DNA from 2 places in the Streptomyces sp. NPDC005496 genome. Region 1 is predicted to be linked to the other one. Evidence: predicted binding sites of a transcription regulator. Region 1 holds the regulator's gene; the other holds the start of a gene.
What was found. Region 1 encodes HspR, which represses chaperone genes until heat shock. Its sites were predicted from a motif close to TTGAGNNNNNNNNNCTCAA; they were not measured.
Positions count from the first base shown of each region.

Region 2: lon (endopeptidase La) is a predicted target of HspR. The motif match lies at 1,878-1,896, and genes of this name have one in related genera.

Region 1 is NZ_JBIAJQ010000005.1:237,587-241,995, reverse strand. Features, by position in the region: gene dnaK (molecular chaperone DnaK) at 1-633, shown strand, start outside; gene grpE (nucleotide exchange factor GrpE) at 630-1,301, shown strand; gene dnaJ (molecular chaperone DnaJ) at 1,332-2,513, shown strand; gene ACFYQQ_RS17105 (heat shock protein transcriptional repressor HspR) at 2,521-2,976, shown strand; gene ACFYQQ_RS17100 (hypothetical protein) at 3,064-3,576, opposite strand; gene ACFYQQ_RS17095 (substrate-binding domain-containing protein) at 3,914-4,409, shown strand, end outside.
Region 2 is NZ_JBIAJQ010000003.1:284,215-288,623, forward strand. Features, by position in the region: gene lon (endopeptidase La) at 1-1,855, opposite strand, end outside; gene ACFYQQ_RS09945 (GNAT family N-acetyltransferase) at 2,030-2,698, shown strand; gene ACFYQQ_RS09950 (spermidine synthase) at 2,740-3,417, shown strand; gene ACFYQQ_RS09955 (response regulator transcription factor) at 3,531-4,268, shown strand; gene ACFYQQ_RS09960 (HAMP domain-containing sensor histidine kinase) at 4,309-4,409, shown strand, end outside.

The DNA of each region.
Region 1 (4,409 bases):
GTGCAGATCCAGGTCTACCAGGGCGAGCGCGAGATCGCGGCGTACAACAAGAAGCTCGGGATGTTCGAGCTGACCGGTCTGCCGCCGGCGCCCCGCGGCGTCCCGCAGATCGAGGTCGCCTTCGACATCGACGCCAACGGCATCATGCACGTGACCGCGAAGGACCTGGGCACGGGCAAGGAGCAGAAGATGACCGTCACCGGCGGCTCCTCGCTGCCGAAGGACGAGGTCGACCGGATGCGCCAGGAGGCCGAGAAGTACGCGGAGGAGGACCACGCCCGCCGCGAGGCCGCCGAGACCCGCAACCAGGGCGAGCAGCTCGTCTACCAGACCGAGAAGTTCCTCAAGGACAACGAGGACAAGGTCCCGGGCGAGGTCAAGACCGAGGTCGAGGCCGGCATCGAGGAGCTGAAGGCCGCGCTCAAGGGCGAGGACACCGCCGAGATCCGCACGGCCACCGAGAAGGTCGCCGCCGTCTCCCAGAAGCTGGGCCAGGCGATGTACGCCGACGCCAACGCCGCGCAGGCGGCCGGTGGCGCCGAAGGTGCCGGCGCCGAGCAGCCCAAGGCCGCTGACGACGACGTCGTCGACGCCGAGATCGTCGACGAGGACCGCAAGGACGGTGCCGCGTGACGGAGGAGACCCCGGGTTTCGAAGAGAAGCCTGACGTCCCCTCCGGCGCCACCTCTGACGACGCCGAGCCGCAGGCCGCCACCCCCTCCTCGGAGGAGGAGGCGGCGGCGGCCCCGGACGGGGACGCAGCAGCACAGTTGGTCGGCCTGACGGCCCAGCTGGACCAGGCCCGCACCGCGCTCACCGAGCGCACCGGGGACCTCCAGCGGCTCCAGGCCGAGTTCCAGAACTACCGCCGCCGGGTCGAGCGCGACCGGATCGCGGTCAAGGAGATCGCCGTGGCGAACCTCCTGACCGAGCTCCTCCCCGTGCTCGACGACATCGGCCGCGCGCGGGAACACGGCGAGCTGGTCGGCGGCTTCAAGTCGGTGGCCGAGTCGCTGGAGACCGTCGCGGCGAAGATGGGCCTGCAGCAGTTCGGCAAGGAGGGCGAGCCCTTCGACCCGACGATCCACGAGGCCCTGATGCACAGTTACGCGCCGGACGTCACAGAGACGACGTGCGTGGCGATTCTGCAGCCTGGGTATCGCATCGGCGAGCGCACCATCCGCCCCGCGCGGGTGGCCGTCGCCGAGCCCCAGCCCGGCGCGCAGACCGTCAAGGCGGACTCCGCCGAGACCGCCGAGGCGGCGGACGACAAGGAGAGCGGTGGCCCGGACGAGGGCTGACGTACGCACGAGGGAGGAGGGACGTCGAGGATGAGCACCAAGGACTTCATCGAGAAGGACTACTACAAGGTCCTCGGCGTCCCCAAGGACGCCACCGAGGCCGAGATCAAGAAGGCGTACCGGAAGCTCGCCCGCGAGTTCCACCCGGACGCCAACAAGGGGAACGCGAAGGCGGAGGAGCGCTTCAAGGAGATCTCCGAGGCGAACGACGTCCTCGGTGACCCCAAGAAGCGCAAGGAGTACGACGAGGCCCGCGCCCTCTTCGGCAACGGCGGCTTCCGGCCCGGTCCCGGCGCCGGCGGCGGCTCCTTCAACTTCGACCTGGGCGACCTCTTCGGAGGCGGCGCCCAGGGCGGCACCGCGGCGGGCGGTTTCGGCGGAGGCATCGGCGATGTCTTCGGCGGGCTGTTCAACCGCGGCGGTGCGGGCACCGGCGCCCGCACCCAGCCGCGGCGGGGCCAGGACATCGAGTCCGAGGTCACGCTGAGCTTCACGGAGGCGGTGGACGGCGCGACGGTGCCGCTGCGCATGTCCTCCCAGTCGCCCTGCAAGGCCTGTTCGGGCACCGGCGACGCGAACGGCACACCGCGTGTGTGCCCGACGTGCGTCGGCACCGGCCAGGTGGCCCGCGGATCGGGTGGTGGTTTCTCGCTGACCGACCCGTGCCCCGACTGCAAGGGCCGCGGCCTGATCGCGGAGAACCCCTGCGAGGTCTGCCGGGGCAGCGGCCGGGCCAAGTCCTCGCGCACGATGCAGGTCCGCATCCCGGCCGGCGTCAGCAACGGCCAGCGGATCCGGCTGCGCGGCAAGGGCGCCCCGGGCGAGCGCGGCGGTCCCGCCGGCGACCTGTACGTCGTCGTGCACGTCGACGCCCACCCGGTCTTCGGCCGCAAGGGCGACAACCTCACCGTCACGGTGCCCGTCACCTACCCGGAGGCGGCGCTGGGGGGCGAGGTGCGTGTGCCCACGCTGGGCGGGCCGCCGGTCACCCTGAAGCTGCCGCCGGGCACGCCCAACGGGCGCACGATGCGCGCCCGGGGCAAGGGCGCGGTCCGCAAGGACGGCACCCGCGGCGATCTGCTGGTCACCGTCGAGGTCGCCGTCCCCAAGGACCTCTCGGGCAAGGCTCGCGACGCGCTGGAGGCGTATCGCGAGGCGACCGCGGAGGAGGATCCGCGGGCGGAGCTGTTCCAGGCCGCGAAGGGAGCATGAGGACGCCATGGACGGAATCGGCCGTCGACGCAATCCGTACGAACTGACCGAGGAGACGCCGGTCTACGTCATCTCGGTGGCGGCCCAGCTCTCCGGCCTGCACCCGCAGACCCTGCGGCAGTACGACCGCCTCGGCCTGGTCTCCCCGGACCGTACGGCCGGGCGGGGCCGGCGCTATTCGGCCCGCGACATCGAACTGCTGCGTACGGTGCAGCAGTTGTCGCAGGACGAGGGCATCAACCTCGCGGGCATCAAGCGGATCATCGAGCTGGAGAACCAGGTGGCCGCGCTCCAGTCCCGGGTCGCGGAGATGCAGTCGGCGCTCGACGGAGCCGCGGCCGCGATGCAGCAGCGCGAGGCCGCCGTCCACGCCTCATACCGCCGGGACCTGGTCCCGTACCAGGACGTCCAGCAGACGAGCGCGCTGGTGGTCTGGCGGCCGAAGCGGTCGTCCGAGCAGTAGCCGTCACGGCGTCGCTCACTTGTGCAGGGGCCCGGGAGGGGGACCTCCCGGGCCCCTGCACGTGCGTGGGGCGGCCGAGGGAGTGGTTCACGGCCGGTCCGTGCCGTCGTCCGGGAGGGCGCCGCAGACGGGGTCGGCGCAGCGCACCTCGTTCCGCTCGGGGAACGCCCGCAGGGACGCCGCGCCGCAGCGCGGGCAGCGGCCCGGCAGCCGAACCGACGGCTCGGGGTCGCCCAGCGCCCGGGCGCAGCGCGCCGCCATCCGCCGGGCCTCCTCCTCGACGTGCGCGGCGAGCAGCGGGTCGCGGGCGATGCGCTCCAGGAGCCCGGCGACGCGGCGCAGCCGCACGGGTACCGGGGCGGGCGCGACGGGCCGCAGTCCGAGCCGCTCGCGGACCGCCTCCTCCAGCTCCGTCACACCGTCGGTGATGTCGCGTACGGCGTCCGCGAGGTGCGGCCCCGCCGGGTGGGCGGGACCGCTGTCCGGGGCGCTCACGGGGCCGTCCCGGGCCCCGCGGGCCGGTTCCTGGACGAGATCGGGGAAGCGGCGGATGAGCGAGCCGATCCAGACCGCGCTCCCCGTCGCTCGTGCGCCGCTCACGGCCGGCCTCCCTCCACCCGCCACTTGGAACAGGTGTTCGATAACAGGGGTGAGGCAACAGGCTTGCACGGGGAGGCGGTGTACGCAAGTGACTACCGTCCGTGACGGCCGGTTCGGTCCGTGCGGTCGCACGAACATTCCACGAGGTGGAGAGGGTGCAGCGTTCCCGCACGTCCGGCGAGTTGGTACCTTCACAAGCCGAACACGGAAGTCCGTTGCCATCTCGTTAAGTGGTTACTCCTTGACGCTGCGGTGATCGACGCGTTGGCTTTCAGCCACCTGGTCGCAAAGCTGCGCCCTCGTCCGGAAGGCACATGAAGTGAACACCCGTTTCCGTATGCGTCGTACTGCCATAGCCTTGGGCGCATTTGCCATGGCCGTCCCGCTCGCCGCCTGCGGCGTGGTCGACGGCATCGGCGACGACGGCAGTTCCGCGAGCCCCAAGAAGGGCGACGACATCACGGTCGGCCTCCTCCTTCCGGAGAAGGAGAACTCCCGGTACGAGAAGTTCGACTACCCCATCATCGAGAAGAAGGTGGCCGAACTCACCAACGACAAGGGCCGCGTCGAGTACGCCAACGCCGAGCAGGACGCGGCGCGGCAGAGCGCGCAGCTCAACCAGATGGTGGCCGACAAGGTGGACGTCGTCCTGCTGGACGCGGTCGACGCCAAGGCCATCGCGGGCTCCGTGCGCAAGGCCAAGGAGGCGGGCATCCCCGTCATCGCGTACGACCGCCTGGCGCAGGGGCCGATCGACGCGTACATCTCCTTCGACAACGAACTCGTCGGCCAGGTGCAGGGCAGGGCTCTCGTGGAGGCGCTCGGTCCCGGCG
Region 2 (4,409 bases), on a different contig from region 1:
CGGTGGCGACACCGGGCACCGCCGTCCGCCGCTCCGCCGGGTCCTGCGCGGACTCGGGCACGTGGTGCGGCCGTCCGATCAGCGCGCGCAGGTCGGCGTCGGTCACCGTGAACGGCAGCTCCCGCTCGCCCAGTTCGTGCTGGGCGGCCACCTTGCGCAGCAGCCGGGCGACCGACCGCTCCAGGTTCCGGACGCCCGCCTCGCGGGTGTACTCGCCGGCGAGCTTGCGCAGCGCGCTCTCGTCGAGCGTGATCTCGTCCTTCTCCAGACCGGCTCGCTCCAGCTGGCGCGGGAGCAGGTGGTCGCGGGCGATGACGACCTTCTCGTCCTCGGTGTAGCCGTCCAGGCGGACCAGCTCCATGCGGTCGAGCAGGGCCTCCGGGATGGCTTCGAGCACGTTGGCCGTGGCCAGGAAGACCACGTCGGAGAGGTCGAGCTCGACCTCCAGGTAGTGGTCGCGGAAGGTGTGGTTCTGCGCCGGGTCGAGCACTTCGAGCAGGGCCGCGGCGGGGTCGCCGCGGAAGTCGGAGCCGACCTTGTCGATCTCGTCGAGCAGCACGACCGGGTTCATCGACCCGGCCTCCTTGATGGCGCGGACGATCCGGCCGGGCAGCGCGCCCACGTACGTACGGCGGTGGCCGCGGATCTCGGCCTCGTCCCGCACGCCGCCGAGGGCGACCCGGACGAACTTGCGGCCCATGGCGTGCGCGACGGACTCGCCCAGCGAGGTCTTGCCGACTCCGGGGGGTCCGACGAGCGCCAGCACGGCACCGCCGCGCCGCCCGCCGATCACACCGAGGCCGCGCTCGCTGCGCCGCTTGCGCACCGCGAGGTACTCGGTGATGCGCTCCTTCACGTCCTGGAGTCCCGCGTGCTCGGCGTCCAGGATCGCGCGTGCGCCCTGGATGTCGTACGCGGAGGCGCTGTCGTCGGTGCGCTCGTTCCACGGGAGTTCGAGCACGGTGTCGAGCCAGGTGCGGATCCAGGAGCCCTCGGGCGACTGGTCGCTCGCGCGCTCCAGCTTCTCGACCTCCTTGAGGGCGGCCTCGCGGACCTTCTCGGGGAGGTCGGCGGCCTCGACGCGGGCGCGGTAGTCGTCCGACTCCTCGCCGTCCTGGGAATCGCCGTTCAGCTCGCGCAGTTCCTTGCGTACGGCTTCGAGCTGGCGGCGCAGCAGGAACTCGCGCTGCTGCTTGTCGACGCCTTCCTGGACGTCCTTGGCGATGGACTCGGCGACGTCCTGCTCGGCGAGGTGCTCGCGGAGCTGTTCGGTGGCGAGCTTCAGCCGGGCGACCGGGTCGGCGGTCTCCAGCAGCGCCACCTTCTGTTCCGTGGACAGGAAGGGCGAGTAGCCGGAGTTGTCGGCGAGGGCGGAGACGTCGTCGATGGCCTGGACGCGGTCCACGACCTGCCAGGCGCCGCGCTTGCGCAGCCAGCTGGTGGCGAGGGCCTTGTACTCCTTGACCAAGTCCGCGACCTGGCCGGGCAGCGGGTCGGGCACGGTCTCCTCGATCCGGGTGCCCTCGACCCAGAGGGCGGCGCCGGGGCCGGTGGTCCCCGCGCCGATCTTCACGCGCCCACGGCCGCGGATCAGCGCGCCCGGGTCGCCGTCGGCCAGGCGGCCGACCTGCTCGACGGTGCCGAGCACGCCGGTGCCCGGGTACGACCCGTCGATGCGTGGCACCAGCAGCACCTTCGGCTTGCCCGGTTCGGACCGCGCGGCGGCCTGGGCGGCCTCCACGGCGGCGCGGACGTCGGCGTCGTTCAGGTCCAGCGGAACCACCATCCCGGGCAGCACGACCTCGTCGTCGAGCGGCAGCACGGGCAGGGTGAGCGGTGTGGACGTCGAAGCCATGATCTCCCCTTCGGCAGTCAAGTTGAGCTATGCCGACTCAATGCGCCTGGGCCGTTGATTGTTCCCCGGGCCGCGTTCGCTCTCAGCGATCACCTCTGCCGCCCGGGGCGAGGACCCGCGTACCGTCCGAGAGGTAATACTCCATGACGACCAATGACCATTACGGGGGATGCGGTGACCGGGATCGTACGGGCCTGGGTGGACGGGTGGGTCGTCTCGCGCGGGGCGGCGCCGCCCGCGGTCGAGCCCTGGGGGTTCACGGTCGACGTGGGACTGCCGGAGCACGTGACCCGGCACGTCCTCGCGGCGACCGGGGACGCCGTCGAGGAGTCGGCCGTGCGCGAGGTGGCGGACACGGTGACCGGGGCCGGCGTGTGGCTCAAGGTCTTCGCGGACCCGGGGGTCGTGGGGCCCTGGCTCGGCCGCGGCTGGCACGTGGACCCGGAGCCGGGATTCCTCATGACCGGCCCGCTGACCACCGCCGGCCCGGCGGACCCGGGAGCGGCCGACGGCGGACGCGCGCTGCCGGACGGCTACCGGCTGCGCACCTGGTCGCGCGGCGGCGCCGGGCACGCCCTCGTCCTCGCGGCGGACGGCTCGTGGGCCGCGCACGGGCACGTCGCCCCGACCGGCGCGACCGCGGTCTTCGACCGGATCGAGACGGCCCCCGCGCACCGCCGCAGGGGCCTCGGCCGGACGGTGATGCGCGCGCTCACCGGTCTGGCGGTCGCCGGGGGCGCCGGCACGGGGGTCCTGGCCGGCACACCGGAGGGGCGGGCGCTGTACGAGTCCCTGGGGTGGCGGGTGGACGCGCCGCTGACGAGCGCCCGGTTCACCGGATAATTCCGCGGGACCGCGGCGCCGCTGATGCCAGGATGGGCGCCATGACTGCCACGTACGACACCCCTGTGGTCATCGATCGCCGGGAGGGCCCGTACGGCGAGGTCGTGCTGCGGCGCCACGGAGGGCTGCTGCAGATCATCGCCAACGGCTGCTTCCTGATGGACACCTCCGACGGCCGCTCGGAGCGGCTGCTCGTCGACGCCGCGTACGACGCCCTGGACGGACGCGCGCTGCCCAGCGTGCTGATCGGGGGGCTCGGCGTCGGCTTCTCGCTCGCACACGCCGCCGCCGATCCCCGCTGGGGCCGCATCACGGTCGTGGAGCGCGAACCGGCCGTCATCGCCTGGCACCGCGAGGGCCCGCTGTCCGCCCTGTCCGCTGACGCCCTCGCCGACCCGCGGACCGCCGTCGTCGAGGCCGATCTCGTCGCGTACGTCAATGAGACATCCGACACGTACGACGCGCTGTGCCTTGACATCGACAACGGACCCGGCTGGACGGTCACCGAGGGCAACGACAGCCTGTACTCGCAGGCCGGACTGGCAAGCTGCGCAAGGGCGTTGAGGCCCGGCGGGGTGCTCGCCGTGTGGTCCGCGCAGCCCTCTCCGGAATTTGAAGGAACCTTGCGGAATGCCGGATTCCAACAGGTGCGTACCGAAGAGATCCCCGTTGCCCGGGGCGTTCCCGACGTGGTGCATCTCGCGGTAAGGCCTGGATAGCCGAGCCGTGGTGACTGCCCGTACTCTGCTTCCCTGACGCCGATCATTCAAGCGTCAAGCGCAGTCATGGGATCACCCCACGGATTCCGGAAAGCACACTTCAGGGGCGGGCGATGGAGCAGACACACACCTCCCACAACGGCACGGCGGCGACACCCGGCGCACAGCGCCGGGTGCTGGTGGTCGAGGACGACCCGACGATCGTCGACGCCATCGCGGCCCGTCTGCGAGCCGAGGGATTTCTCGTCCAGACCGCCGGTGACGGCCCGGCCGCCGTCGACACCGCCGAGGCCTGGCAGCCCGACCTGCTGATCCTCGACATCATGCTGCCCGGCTTCGACGGCCTGGAGGTCTGCCGCCGCGTGCAGGCCCAGCGCCCGGTGCCGGTGCTGATGCTCACGGCCCGCGACGACGAGACGGACATGCTGGTCGGGCTCGGCGTCGGCGCCGACGACTACATGACGAAGCCGTTCTCGATGCGTGAGCTGGCCGCCCGCGTGCACGTCCTGCTGCGCCGCGTGGAGCGTGCCGTGGTGGCCGCCTCCACGCCCCGCAGCGGCATCCTGCGGCTCGGCGAGCTGGAGATCGACCACGCGCAGCGCCGGGTCCGCGTCCGCTCGGAGGACGTGCACCTGACGCCCACCGAGTTCGACCTGCTGGTCTGCCTGGCGAACACCCCGCGCGCGGTGCTCTCCCGGGAGCAGCTGCTCGCCGAGGTCTGGGACTGGGCGGACGCCTCCGGCACCCGCACCGTCGACAGCCACATCAAGGCCCTGCGCCGGAAGATCGGCGCCGAGCGGATCCGTACGGTCCACGGCGTGGGCTACGCGCTGGAGACCCCGACTCCCTGAGCCGGGCCGCTGATCGGGACCTCGTGAGGGGGCGGATGTGATGACCGGGTCCGGGGGACGCAAGGGTGCGGGCCCCTGGGGAGGCGTGCGCCCCTTCTCGATCAAGACGAAGCTCGGCACGCTGGTCGTGGTCTCCGTCTT